Regions from separate parts of the Parageobacillus sp. NEAU-HV-2 genome, predicted to be linked through region 2. Evidence: riboswitches for the same ligand, from Rfam matches in the RefSeq annotation. Region 2 holds a riboswitch; each other region holds the start of a gene.
The links. A riboswitch is a leader RNA that binds a small molecule or an ion and turns the genes downstream of it on or off. The one in region 2 is predicted to bind S-adenosylmethionine.

Region 1 (3,444 bases), on a different contig from region 2:
GTCAAGATATAGAGCATAATCTTCACCGCTTAGCCGCTCTTTTTGCAGTGTATACGCAGGCGATGTGGTCGGTGAAATAGCATTTAAATCTAATGCGCCAAATCCTTGACCAGTAAACGATGGCGTAATAAAGCGCATCTCCTTCGGCCATTGCCTAAACGATGAACCAATGCGATCACGCTCTAAAATCCCGAAATTCTCAATCCCTAACTGCTTGAATAATATTCCCATTCCAATCCCAGCAGGACCTGCTCCAACGATAAGAAAAAAAGGTTTCATTTCTTCTCACCTCTTGTTGATAATAGTAATCATTACGTTTTATAAACTATACCATACGAAATCAAAATTGTGAATAAGGAACATCATTTCTCTGCTATATGGTTTAGTTTTTTCTGAAAGCGTTCATGATTATAAAAACAGATGTATGGTGCAGTGGCCTATAAAAGCTCTCCCTCTACTTTACATCCAGAGACGTACTTCTAGTTTAAGTAATACTCCCTTTACTAACACACAAGGTTATTCATTGATGCTGCTTTACAACCTTTTTGGATGAATAACTCTTGTACTTTATCAAAAAACGACCGTTCGGTTTAATCGTATTCGAGGTCAGAGCAAAAACAAAACTCCATAAAGAAAAGGCCTCAGCACCTGAGACCTTTTCTTTATACCGCTTTATTCACTTCAAAGTTCGCCTTCACTTCTTTTGGCGTTTTCAATTTTGGATAGTCAAGCACAATCGCAAGCATACCACAAACTCCAATTAAGATTGGATAGAATGAATACTGCAAAATACTTAATGGTGAAATGGAAGCAACACCTGCTGCCAAAAGCATTTGCGCACCGTATGGGATGAGCCCTTGGAAACAGCATGAAAAAATATCTAATATGCTGGCAGATTTACGCGGATCAATGTCATATTGATCTGCAATGTTTTTCGCAAGCGGGCCAGCAATTAAAATGGAAATCGTATTGTTTGCTGTTGAAAGATTTGTTAAACTCACTAACCCTGCGATACCGAATTGTGCTCCTTTTTTCGACTTCACATTTCTTGTTACTAATTGAAGTAAATAATCAATTCCACCGTTATGTTTAATGACTTCCACCATACCGGAAATTAAAATCGCAAGCAGCGACAATTCTTGCATTCCAGCGACCCCGTCACCGATGGCTTGAATGAGACCCATTGCACTGTAGCTTCCATCAAGAAGGCCGATGATTCCTGCTAATAAAATGCCGCCTGCTAACACAACTAGTACATTGACACCCATTAATGCAGTCACTAATACACCAAGGTAAGGTAAAATTTTTATCCAATTAAAAGATTGATTCGTCATTTCCGCTTGCTCTCCAGCAGTAAATATCCAGAAAAGAACGATGGTGATAATGGCCGCTGGTAAAACAATGAAAAAGTTCACCTTAAACTTATCTTTCATTTTCGTATTTTGTGTTCGTACTGCCGCAATCGTTGTGTCCGAGATAAAAGATAAGTTATCTCCAAACATGGCACCACCAATGACAGCTGCCATCGATAATGTCAAAGAAATATCCGTTTGTTCGCTAATTCCAACTCCAATCGGCGCTAATGCTACAATCGTTCCCATAGAAGTTCCTAGCGAAATGGAGATAAAACATCCAATGACAAATAAACCGACTATTAATAAATTTTGCGGAATAACGGAAAGGGCTAAGTTGACCGTTGATTCAACAGCCCCCATTTTTTTGGTTACTTCCGAAAATGCCCCTGCTAATAAGAAAATGATGACCATTAACATGACATCGGCATTTCCAGCCCCTTTGGTAAACACTTCAACCTTCTTCGTTAAAGACTCTTTCGGATTCATCATCAACGAAATACTTGCCGCAATCAAAATCGCCACAATGACTGGAAATTTATAAAAATCACCCGTAACAATTCCTGCACCAATGAACAACACTAAAAAGACGACAAACGGAAATAACGCAAATAGATTTCCTTTTTTTAACTCCACTCTTTCCACCTCATTTTATGTTTTTTCGAAAGGTCTATTCACATAGAGAAAAGACCTCTTCTTATCAGAACATAAGAAGAGGTCTTATACGTATCTATATAAGAAACCCTTCTTATCTTTCAAGCACAATGCTTGCTGGATTTGGCACAGCACTCGAAACCGAGTCCGCTGCCGAGACTTCTTCGGGCCAGTCCCTCCGCCTCTCTCGATAAGAAGATAAACGGTTGTATTTCGTTGTAAAAACAACTAAAAGGTTACAACATATTGATCTGTTGTGCAATACACCTTGAGAATGTCTTACTTTTAAATAATTTTCAACAAATCTTAAAATAATATACAAAAATCCCGTAGCTAAACGCCACGGAAAAGGAAAGCAAAAATTCTATTCTGATTTATAGATTCCATATTTCACAATCTTAAGATAATCATTCAGCTCCCTGATCATAGACTCCGTACTATTAATGATATCAATTTGCTTATTTTTGTATAGAGCCAAATACTTATTAGACAGCTGTTCAGCGATTAACATGGTCATGCGGATAACAGTATCCACGGAAATATCCTCTCTAAGTTTTTCCGTTTGGATAAGGTCTTTAATATAAACATGCTCCAGCAAAAAATCTCCCTGGTAAGTTTCGTAGTGTTTTTTAATGATTTCTTCCATTTCCTCCTTTACTGCAGCAGGAGGATTGGTGAAGGCATCCATGATAAACTGAGTTTCTTGGAGATACAGCGCCGTCACTTTTTGTTTCGTCAGTACGATTTCTTTGATCCTTTCAAAGAAATCATCAGATTTTATTTCTCTTAACGCCTTCATTGTTTTTTCCGTAAGAAGGTCCTTCACATAATTCACTAAATAAAGGTATAAGTTTTTCTTGCTCTTAAAATAATGGAAAAGGATCCCCTTGGAAATTCCCGCCCGGCTCGTTATAACATCTGTAGAGGTTTTTTCATAACCATTCTTCACAAATTCCTCGATGGCCACTTTGATAATCAGGTCCTTTTTTTCTTGCGGCTGCTTTTCAAAAGCTGAATACAATTCTAACACCTCTTATTAGACTGCAATATCTTTCTTTCTATATACCATATATGCTGTGAATATACTAATCAAAATAACCGCAGCCATAATAAAGATATACAGAGGATCAAGCTCGTTATTATTAATAATGGAGGCAGCGTCCACATATTTAAACGGACTAAAATATTTTAGAACCTCTAAATCTTCCGACACCCCTGACAAAACATTCATAAAGTAGGCAACTAGGACAATCCCAAGTGAGATGGAAAGGATGTTTCGCGTTTTTTTCATGATTGATGACAACATAAACGCAATTGCACCGAAGGTCAAATGAAGCAATATCGTTGCGACGATTAGCAAACTAAACGTGTCTGTCGGAACATCCGGATCTTTTGCAAATTGAAATCCAATGATGCTTGCTATCGTCGACACCCCGTT
Region 2 (3,444 bases):
CCCCGTACAGCTCGGAAATAATATTATTATCAACTGTATGGACGTGGAGGCTGCAGCCGGCATTTGTCCGATTGTAAATTTCCACATGCAGCAGCGTTTCCGCGGACGGCTTTAAATTTGTATTCTCGACCGGATGCCCGAACGCGTCGACAAGCAAAAAATCTTCGTCTGTCTGCTTGCGCTTGTCTTTACCGCTTGCGGTGACAAGAAAAGTCAGCGGGTTCTCCGTTACCTTGATGGACAAGTTGCCGCTCGTCGCGAAAAACCAATCGCGCTCTGCCAGCTCTGCCTTGACTTCGGCCAACTCCCTCCATTTTTTCACAACGATGCTCATACGTTTACCTCCATCGTCTGCAAAAAATGAATGACATCGAAAAACGTTGTAAACGGCGTGTGCGGAAGATCGAGCTCCTGACACTTGTCTAGCAGGAAGTCGCGGGCGAGGACGTGGTCAGCCCGTTTCGCTACTTCTAAATCAGTGATCGAATCGCCGATCACGATATGAAATGCATCCGGCACGGCCAGTTTTCTCAACAAGGATGGCTTGCAGCAGCCACAGCCGTTTTGGCACTGGCCATCGCACGCATGCGGCCATGTGATGCGGATCGTCTCGCCGCTGAAATCAGCACTGTTGCAAAAAATGCGCTCTTTTTCGACCAGTCCTTCTAACAGCGGATAGACAAAAAAGTCGATGCCACCGCTGACGACATAAAGCGGAATGTCGTGCTCCTTTGTAAATGCGACAAATTCGCGAAACCCGTCGCGAAGGCGGGCGGTTTGCAAAATGAAATCCGTAATTTCCTCCTTCCGGCTCGATGGAAGCAGGGAAAACATTTTCCCCACCCCTTCCTGCACGGAGATGCGCTGCGCCAATATATCATCTTTTAACGCTTCCCACTCGGGCGGCGCAAACTGCTTCATAATCGCGATAATGTTGTCATTGTCCGTAATCGTTCCGTCAAAATCGCAAAAGATCACTCGTTTGGTCATGATGTCACCTCTACTGCGCCCCACAGGTCGAGCGCTTTTTGCAACGCCTCATTGTCACGGGCCGCTTCATGTAAAGATTTGCCGGCAAGCACAGCATCGATGGCAGCGCGGAACGCTTTGCCGCCCCCTGCCGCTCCGTCTGGATGGCCGTGAATGCCGCCGCCGGCGTTGACGACGCTGTTTACGCCGAAATCGCGGAACAGAAGCGGCACCAGCCCTGGGTGAATGCCCGCTGACGGCACCGGAAACGCCTGTTTTAACGGCTCCTTCTCATCCGTTAATTCTTTGGCGATGCCAAGCGCTTCTTCTTTGTCGATCGCGACGCTTCCGTACGGCGATGGGAACAAGACAAAGTCGGCCCCGGCAAGACGAAGCAGCTTGCCAAGCAGCAAGGACGCTTTAACACCGTAAAATTCCGACGGGGTAAGCGCGCCGCTGAATGCCGGATGAGCCATAATCGGAATGGCAATCTCTTCATCCTCGCGTAATCCTTGCAATACATCCAACCCGTATACAAAAACGTTAAACAGCAATACATCCGCGCCCAGCTCCACCGCGCGTTTTGCTTTTTCTTTCAATTCGAACATTTTGCCGGTTAAATTGACGGCATATAACGTTCGTTTTCCCGTCTGTTCGAACACTTCGTTGAGCACCGCTTTCCCATCCGCAATCCGTTTTTCAAACGGCAGCACATCGCTGTCAAATAAAATTTCATCATCCTTGACAAGATCGACCCCGCCAAACGCCTGCTGCTTCAGCTGTTCGGTTAAATATGCTAAATCGCGGCCGATAATGCCTTTAAAAATGCTCATGAGAAGCGGACGGTCATATACATTGACTTTTTGGCGAATCCCATCGATGCCGAAGCGCGGACCCGGAAACTGTTTTTTCCAAGCGTCAGGGAGCGTTACATCTAGCAATTTTACTTCTCCGTCTAAAGACAGCTTGCCGAACACCGTTGCCAAAAGCGCCGGAATGTCAGCGCTGAAGTTGACTGTCGGATAAGCGATTTGCACGATCGCGCGCTTCAGCCGTTTGCCAAAATACTGATTTACCCGTTCGCTTTCTTCCAACTCTTGTATATGGACGACTTCCCCTTTATGTTTGCGCAGTTGCTCTTGTTCCAATAGAGGCAGGTCGGTCCATGTGCCAACCGTTAAGCCAAGGGCGATGCCTTCTGCTTTTTTCTTTATATCTTTCTCATCGTGAATAAGATATGTGGCAATGACTTGACTCATGTTCATCCCTCTTTCTCTTCATCAAAAAAGCCTCTTCATAAGAAGAGGCATTGAAATTGACACTCTTCTTATCTCTCAGCGTTTCCGCTGCAAGAATTAGCACCGTGCTTCGCGATCACCGCCAAGCCGGTTGCCGGGCTTCATTGGGCTTGTCCCTCCACCTACTCTTGATAAGAATGCTTGCAATATTGTATTCACTTTTCGGACTATTCGTGCATGCAAATTTAATTTGAATTATGACAGCATTTTTAAACGTTGTCAATCATTTTTTTGTTTTCAAAAAGACAAAGCTTGCCAATCCGCTCCGCGGCTTCTTGTAAACGGGCTTCGCTCGTCAATAAGCCAACGCGCACATAGCCTTCCCCATGCTCGCCAAACCCGATTCCCGGCGCGACAGCCACATGCGCTTTTTCAAGCAAATAATCGGAAAAACGTTCCGACGTCCAGCCGTGCGGCACCGGCAGCCACGCGAAAAACGAGCCCTTCGGTGGCGCGACATCCCAGCCGATTTGCCGCAATGCCGCCATAAACGTATTGCGCCGTGATTCATATAAGGCGACAAGCTCTTCGACACAGCGCTGCGAGGAAAGAAGAGCGGTTGCTGCCGCTTCTTGAATCGCGCCAAACAGGCTGACGTATAAATGGTCCTGAAGCAAATTAATCGCCGCAATCACGCTTTCATTGCCGACGGCAAATGCGACGCGCCAGCCCGCCATATTATACGTTTTCGAAAACGTATAAATTTCCACGCCGATGTCTTTTGCCCCTTCTGCCTGAAGGAAGCTAACCGGTTTTTTTCCATCAAAGCCAATCGCACCGTAAGCAAAATCATGGACGACGCAAATCCCGTGCTTGGCGGCAAACGACACCGTTTCCTCGAAAAATTCCTGCGAAGCAGTCGCTCCGGTTGGATTATTTGGATAATTTAAAAACATAAGTTTAGCTTTTTCTGCAATATGGCGAGGAATGTCACTATAATCAGGCAAAAACCCATGTTCGGCACGCAATGGCATCATCACCATTTTTGCACGCGCCAGCGCAATCCCCGACCAATAGTCAGGATACCCCGGGTCAGGAACGAGCACGATATCACCAGGATTCACGAGGCATTGCGGAATCTCGACAAGCCCCGCTTTGCCGCCGAACAAAATGGCGACTTCTTTTTCGGGGTCAACGGTCACGCCGTATTCCCGTTCGTAAAACTCGGCAACCGCCT
Region 3 (3,444 bases), on a different contig from region 2:
TGCTCGACAATTTTTCCGTTCTCCATCACTGCGACGCGATCGCAAATTTTACGAATTACGTGCATTTCATGGGTAATTAATACGATCGTCAATCCTAAACGTTTATTAATATCCACCAAAAGTTCCAAAATGGAATCAGTTGTCTGCGGGTCTAGCGCGGATGTCGCTTCATCGCACAATAACACTTTTGGATTGTTTGCTAACGCACGCGCGATGCCAACGCGCTGCTTTTGCCCGCCGCTCAGCTGTGACGGGTAAGCATGTTCTCTTCCTTGCAGCCCGACAAGCTGAATTAGCTCATCGACCCGCTTTTTCCGCGTTTCTTTCGGGATACCAGCAATTTCTAAAGGAAATGCAATATTTTCATGAACGGTTCTTGACCATAATAAATTAAAATGCTGGAAAATCATCCCGATTTCCTGGCGAGCCTTTCGCAATTCTTTTCCTTTAATATTAGCCATATCCCGTCCGGCAACAATGACTTTACCGCTTGTTGGTTTTTCCAATCCGTTAAGAAGACGGATGAGCGAGCTTTTCCCCGCGCCGCTATATCCGATAATTCCAAAAATTTCCCCTTCTTTAATTTGTAAAGAAACATGATCGACTGCAGTGACCGATCCGTTTGCCGCTTCATATATTTTCGTCACATTTTCCAATGTAATCATGCACATTTTCACCTTCCTTCATCTAGCAGGCGGCTCGTTCCAAAAAGAAAACCTTTCTGCTCGAAGAGAACAGAAAGGTAATCATTACCATTCCGTCTCTTATCTCCCAAAGCAGATGCTTTGTGTGAATTGGCACCATTTCAGCGTATGTGCTGACGGTTGCCGGGCTTCATTGGGCACATCCCTCCACCTCTCTTGATAAGAGCGCAACAATCGCATTATTCAATTACAAATTCTCCATTAATCACAAATGTGATTGTATCACCCTATATTGAACCATGTCAATAAAAAATTTTGCGTCCATATTTTCGGGAATCTTGTTTTATGATGAAACGGAAATAGAAGTAATACCTGTCGCAGCGGCAATGGCCTGCTCTAAATCCTCGATTAAGTCATTGACGTTTTCAATCCCGACGGACAGACGGACTAAATCCTCCGTTACCCCCGACGATTTTAGTTCTTCTTCGTTTAGCTGTTGATGCGTTGTGCTTGCTGGGTGGATGATAAGGCTTTTCGCATCGCCGACATTTGCAACATGCGACCATAATTTCACATGGTTAATGAGCTTCGCACCTGCTTCCCTGCCGCCTTTTAAGCCAAAAACAACGATCGAACCGGCTCCATTTGGCAAATATTTTTTCGCCAACTCTTTTGCTGGATGGCTGTCATGTTCCGGATAAAGCACCCAATCGACTGCAGGATGGCGATCCAAATACTCGACAATTTTTCTCGTGTTAGCAATATGCTCTTTCATACGGACATGCAACGTTTCCATTCCAAGCTGAATTTGAAACGCGTTAAACGGACTGATCGCCGGACCTAAATCTCTTAACAGCTGTACACGCGCTTTGACAATGTAAGCCGCATTGCCAAGCGCTTCGGCATAGACAAGATTGTGATAGCTTGGATCAGGAGTAGTAAACCCTGGGAATTTCTCCGAATTCCAGTCAAAATTGCCGCCATCAACAATAATGCCGCCTAGCGTCGTTCCATTGCCGACAAGCCATTTGGTAGCAGAATGAACAACGATGTCGGCACCATATTCAATCGGCCGGCATAAATACGGAGTGGCAAACGTATTGTCGATAATCAGTGGAATTCCCGCTTCATGGGCAATTTGCGCAACCGCCTCGATATCCAACACGTGCAAGCTAGGATTGCCGATGGTTTCCGCAAAAATCGCTTTCGTTTTTGGCGTAATCGCGGCCCGGAAGTTTTCCGGATTAGACGGATCGACAAAGTGGGTTTTAATTCCGTATTTCGGCAATGTATTAGCGAACAAATTATATGTACCACCATATATCGTCGCTGCCGATACGATTTCATCTCCTGCGCCGGCGATGTTTAAAATCGCCAGGGTAATCGCCGCCATTCCGCTGGCTAAGGCAAGGCTGCCAACGCCTCCTTCTAGCTGAGCTATTCTTTCTTCCAATGCGGTAACGGTCGGGTTATGAATGCGTGTATAAATATATCCTTCTTCCCGCAATGCAAATAGATTGGCGGCATGATCCGTATTGGCGAATAAATAGGCATTCGACTGGTAAATCGGAACTGCTCGCGCGCCGGTCGCAGGATCCGGCTTTACCCCACCGTGAACGGCTATTGTCTCTAAACGATATTGCTTTCCACTCACTATACTTCTCCCCTTTACCTTTTTATAATAAAAACCCTCTCCTTTAAGAAGAGAGGGATATATACTCTTCTTATCTTCCAGAGCCATTTTGCTCTGCTGGACTTGGCACCGTGTTATCGCAACCGGTTGCCGGGTTTCATTGGGCCAGTTCCCTCCACCTCTCTTGATAAGAATCTATTTTTTTAGAATTACGAAAAATGAGCAAATTACAGCGTGCAAAATTCGTGTAGACGTTCACTCTTATTCCGCTTGGCTTTCATGGACAACCATCTCGTTGGTGCTCTGCTTCTTGTCGGTTCAGCTTAAAATCGGTCCCCAATTCATCTATCTTTTCTGAATATTTTAACGCTGTTTATTATACTTGTCAATTCCTTTTCATCTAAAAGCAAATCGCCAATCATTAGCAAACACGTCGGTATGGCTTGGCTAAGTGAAGCAAGGACTCAAGCAATAGCATATGCCGGAAACTTCCCGAAATATGCACTTCTTGCAGACGAATTAGCTGCTGTAATTTCATCCTTCCGCTTAATAGTGATTCCAATGCCTCTTTTGACCCGCGCACCGTTAATACCCGCCGTTCGTCTACTTCCACTTTGGGGCTGATTCGATGTTTTGAAATCACTACGACTGCTGTTCCCGTTTCGGACTCAAAGCGAACGTACAATTCTTCCTCCGGTAAAATCGGCAATAGATGATTTAATGTTTTCATTCGTTCGGCAAGCTGTTTGACTAGTTCACGCATATCCAATTTCCCCTCCTCCTCCGTTACTGCTGTTTCATTTATTTCCATATCTAGCGAGAAGAATCCTTTACAAAAATCTCGACAAATCATCCGGAAAACAAGCAAAGTTCTTATCATTTCCCAAGAAATATGTCAAATGCAGTCAAAATAACGGATGTTTGCAACATGGATAGCTGAGGAGGGGATCGTCGCCCTTAGTCTGTCTTTCGGTTCGTACAAAACCGATTATCGTTTGGTAACATCTCTTTGATCGTTTCATATAAATAAGGAACAGAATGAAACGCATACCACTTTTTAACGATATTGCCGTCCTGAAATAAAAGAAGGCATGGAACGCTTTCGATTTTCCATGCAACCGCTCGCTCTGGCATATAATTAATATCCGTCTGGTAAAAAGGAAGAAA
Region 4 (3,444 bases), on a different contig from region 2:
CCGTCTGGCGTTGTCACAATCGTATAAGGTCCTTTCAACACGACGTAGATGCCGTACTCCATTGCAAGCCGCTTCGAAGTACCAAAACGATCACCTTCGATGTCACGGATCGATAGATTGAGCATGCGCGCCATTTCCCCGGGATGCGGGGTGACCACTGTTGCCGCTTTTCGTTCACGAATTAGCGCGGTGTACTCGTTCCAGAAAAAGAGGGCGTCGGCATCAATAACAAGCGGCACTGGCTGCTGCACGATGGCGGAAACAAGATCGCGGACCTCGTCCGTACGGCCAAGCCCCGGGCCAATCGCGATCGCATCGATATCGAGCGCCGATACATCCAAGGCGCCGGAAAACACTCCGTCCCGTGCCGGACATGGATAGTACATCGCTTCCGGAACGCGGTTGGCGACAACGGAATAAATGTCATCCGGCACCGCCATTGTCAATAATCCTGCTCCGCTTCGCAGCGCCGCTTTGGCCGTTAACGTAATCGCTCCTGTCATCGGACGAGAACCGCCAACAACAAGCAGCTTTCCATGCGTTCCTTTATGGGATGACCGTTTCCGTTTTGGCAACGTCCGCACGACATCGTCCTCTTTCCATACAAAGCGGGGCGCGGCATTCCGCTTGACGGCAAGCGGCGGAATGCCAATGTCAACAACAAGAAGCTCCCCGTAATAATCGGCCGTCGGGAACGTGTACGCCCCAAGTTTCGGACATTGAATGGTGATGGTTACATCGGCACGAATCGCGGTTTCAGTCTCTCCCCCATCCGCTTGGGTTCCGCTCGGAATATCGATCGCATAGACAATAGCGTGGGAGCGGTTGACAAGCTCAATAATCTTTTTATACGGCAGCCGCACCTCCCCTTTCATGCCAATGCCAAGCAAGGCGTCAATAATGACATCGTATTGTAAAATGTACGTGGCAAACGCTTGTTCATTTCCCGCATATGGTTTCCAGTCATATCCGGAACGCTCATACACCTCAAGCGCCGTTTTCGCCGCACCTTTTATCTTTTCTTTCGGCGGAATAAGCCATAAATCAGCATCATATCCGTAGCTTTTCAACATTCTTGCGACGACAAATCCATCACCGCCGTTATTCCCTGTTCCCGCTAACACTACCACACGCGCCGAACGAGGAATGCGTTCGCACAACACATGAAACAGCGCTTGTCCGGCGTTTTCCATCAAAGAATCGGCGCTGATGCCGATTTGTTCAACCGTGTCGCGGTCGATTTCGTACATTTCTGCGGCTGAAACGATATGCATCATGCTCACCTCATCTATTAAATATGTATTTGTCCTATTTCATTAATTTGTTCTCCATGAAAGAGGAAAACACCTGCGAAAAAATTTTTTCGCGGTATAACAACGATGTAAGCGCTGTCTTATCCCATCATCGCAAAAACCAATATTGACAACCGGATTTCTTGGAATTATGATGAATGTAAAAATTGCATACAACAAACCGCTTATCAAGAGTGACCGAGGGAACAGGCCCAATGACGTCCGGCAACCTCCCTTTTAGGGAACGGTGCCAATTCCTGCAGAATGGCTTTCATTCTGAAAGATAAGTCGGGTATTGACATACCGATGCCTCTTTCTGAATGAAAGGGGCTTTTTTGTTTTTCACCTCTAGGAAAAACAAAAAAGCAAAACTTCTTATATACATAGTTTTTCAGAATTACTAAAACTCCGCAAATAGATCGGGAGGGAAGAAGTGATGATCGAAATAAAAAATGTAACAAAAATCTATTCCACGAAAAAGAAACAAGTTGTCGGCGTCGACAACGTATCCTTAACCATTCAAGACGGGGAGATCTTTGGAATCATCGGCTATAGCGGTGCCGGCAAAAGCTCGTTGCTGCGTTGCTTAAATCTTTTAGAACGCCCGACATCTGGCCAAATCATCATCGATGGTGTCGATTTAACGGCATTGAACAGCAAACAGCTGCGGCAGGCCCGCTTAAAAATCGGAATGATTTTTCAACACTTTTATCTTGTCAGCTCCAAAACGGTATTTGAAAATGTCGCATTTGCCTTAAAAGCGGCAAAAAAACCAAAAGAAGAAATTGAAAAAAGAGTCAATGAATTGCTTGAAATGGTCGGGCTTTCCGATAAGCGGGACGCGTACCCTTCTCAGCTAAGCGGCGGTCAAAAGCAGCGGGTCGGCATCGCTCGGGCACTTGCCAACGACCCGACCGTCCTCTTGTGCGACGAAGCAACATCGGCGTTAGACCCAAGTACAACCAAATCGATTTTGACGCTGTTGAAAAAAATCAACCGTGAACTTGGCATTACGATTGTGCTGATTACGCATGAAATGGAAGTAGTCAAAGATATATGCGACCGCGTCGCCGTCATGCAAAACGGGAAAATCATCGAATTAGGTACCGTATATGACATTTTTACAAATCCGAAAGAAGAATTAACAAAGTCCTTTATCAATAGTGTATTGCGGTTTGAACTCCCTGATCATCTGCTGCAGAAGCGGACAGGAACGATTGTCAAAATCCAGTTCAAAGGGAAGACCGCCGAGGAAGCAATCGTTTCTGATATGCTACAAGCCTTTAAAGTAAAAGGCAATATTTTGCATGGAAAAATCGAGTATATTCAAGAGATGCCGCTCGGAATCTTTGTCATGGAGCTGACCGGCGAACCGGAAGAAATCGAGCGAGCCATTAACTACATTTCGCAAAGAACGAACGGATTGGAAGTGATTGCACATGCTGCTTGATGCGTTAATTGATTTAATTCCCGAACTGAACAAAGCGTTTTTAGAGACGATTTATATGGTGGCAATTTCCCTTTTCGTCGCGATCCTTGCCGGTTTGCCGCTCGGAATTCTCCTCTTCGTCACCGACCGCGGGCTGTTTTTGGAGAACACAGTGGTCAAATCCGTCCTTGGCTTTATCGTCAATATGATTCGCTCGATACCGTTTGTCATCTTGCTCGTCGGGCTGTTGCCGCTTACGAAACTGATTACCGGAACAACGATCGGACCTACTGCTGCGTCCGTATCTTTGTCGGTCGCTGCCGTTCCGTTTTTTGCAAGAATTGTAGAAACATCCTTGCGGGAAATCGAAAAAGGGGTAATCGAAGCGGCGGTTGCCGTTGGCGCGACACCGTGGATGATTATCAAAGATGTGCTGCTGCCTGAGGCACGCCCTGGCATTGTGCATGGAATTACAATCACAACGATTAGTTTAGTTGGATATTCGGCAATGGCTGGAATTGTCGGCGGCGGAGGCATCGGCGACCTTGCCATTCGCTTCGGGTATTACCGCTACGACAATACCGTTATGATTACAACGATCGCCATTTTAATTTGTCTTGTCCAAATCATTCAGTTTGCCGGCGACCGCATCGCCCGCTTGGTCGATAAGCGGTGAGGTCGTTGAAATATAAACTACTAAGGGGGACTTTATCATGAAAAAAC

Region 1: it holds a riboswitch for S-adenosylmethionine, as region 2 does, so the genes downstream of both, AC1WMD_RS09175 (Na+/H+ antiporter NhaC family protein) here and mtnW (2,3-diketo-5-methylthiopentyl-1-phosphate enolase) in region 2, are expected to answer to the same signal.
Region 3: it holds a riboswitch for S-adenosylmethionine, as region 2 does, so the genes downstream of both, AC1WMD_RS10530 (O-acetylhomoserine aminocarboxypropyltransferase/cysteine synthase family protein) here and mtnW (2,3-diketo-5-methylthiopentyl-1-phosphate enolase) in region 2, are expected to answer to the same signal.
Region 4: it holds a riboswitch for S-adenosylmethionine, as region 2 does, so the genes downstream of both, AC1WMD_RS07685 (methionine ABC transporter ATP-binding protein) here and mtnW (2,3-diketo-5-methylthiopentyl-1-phosphate enolase) in region 2, are expected to answer to the same signal.

What each region holds. Positions count from the first base shown of each region.
Region 1 covers NZ_JBXUJJ010000004.1:177,246-180,689, forward strand. Annotated here, with positions in the region: gene AC1WMD_RS09170 (NAD(P)/FAD-dependent oxidoreductase) at 1-279, opposite strand, end outside; gene AC1WMD_RS09175 (Na+/H+ antiporter NhaC family protein) at 663-1,988, opposite strand; SAM riboswitch class I at 2,098-2,203, opposite strand; gene AC1WMD_RS09180 (TetR/AcrR family transcriptional regulator) at 2,371-3,027, opposite strand; gene AC1WMD_RS09185 (DUF2705 family protein) at 3,043-3,444, opposite strand, start outside.
Region 2 covers NZ_JBXUJJ010000001.1:309,323-312,766, reverse strand. Annotated here, with positions in the region: gene AC1WMD_RS01760 (methylthioribulose 1-phosphate dehydratase) at 1-334, opposite strand, end outside; gene mtnX (2-hydroxy-3-keto-5-methylthiopentenyl-1-phosphate phosphatase) at 331-990, opposite strand; gene mtnW (2,3-diketo-5-methylthiopentyl-1-phosphate enolase) at 987-2,228, opposite strand; SAM riboswitch class I at 2,294-2,405, opposite strand; gene AC1WMD_RS01745 (pyridoxal phosphate-dependent aminotransferase) at 2,477-3,444, opposite strand, start outside.
Region 3 covers NZ_JBXUJJ010000005.1:178,924-182,367, reverse strand. Annotated here, with positions in the region: gene AC1WMD_RS10535 (methionine ABC transporter ATP-binding protein) at 1-665, opposite strand, end outside; SAM riboswitch class I at 762-870, opposite strand; gene AC1WMD_RS10530 (O-acetylhomoserine aminocarboxypropyltransferase/cysteine synthase family protein) at 988-2,298, opposite strand; SAM riboswitch class I at 2,366-2,471, opposite strand; gene AC1WMD_RS10525 (SCP2 sterol-binding domain-containing protein) at 2,699-3,046, opposite strand; gene AC1WMD_RS10520 (thioredoxin family protein) at 3,235-3,444, opposite strand, start outside.
Region 4 covers NZ_JBXUJJ010000003.1:271,020-274,463, forward strand. Annotated here, with positions in the region: gene AC1WMD_RS07680 (bifunctional ADP-dependent NAD(P)H-hydrate dehydratase/NAD(P)H-hydrate epimerase) at 1-1,274, opposite strand, end outside; SAM riboswitch class I at 1,475-1,582, shown strand; gene AC1WMD_RS07685 (methionine ABC transporter ATP-binding protein) at 1,729-2,742, shown strand; gene AC1WMD_RS07690 (methionine ABC transporter permease) at 2,732-3,397, shown strand; gene AC1WMD_RS07695 (MetQ/NlpA family ABC transporter substrate-binding protein) at 3,435-3,444, shown strand, end outside.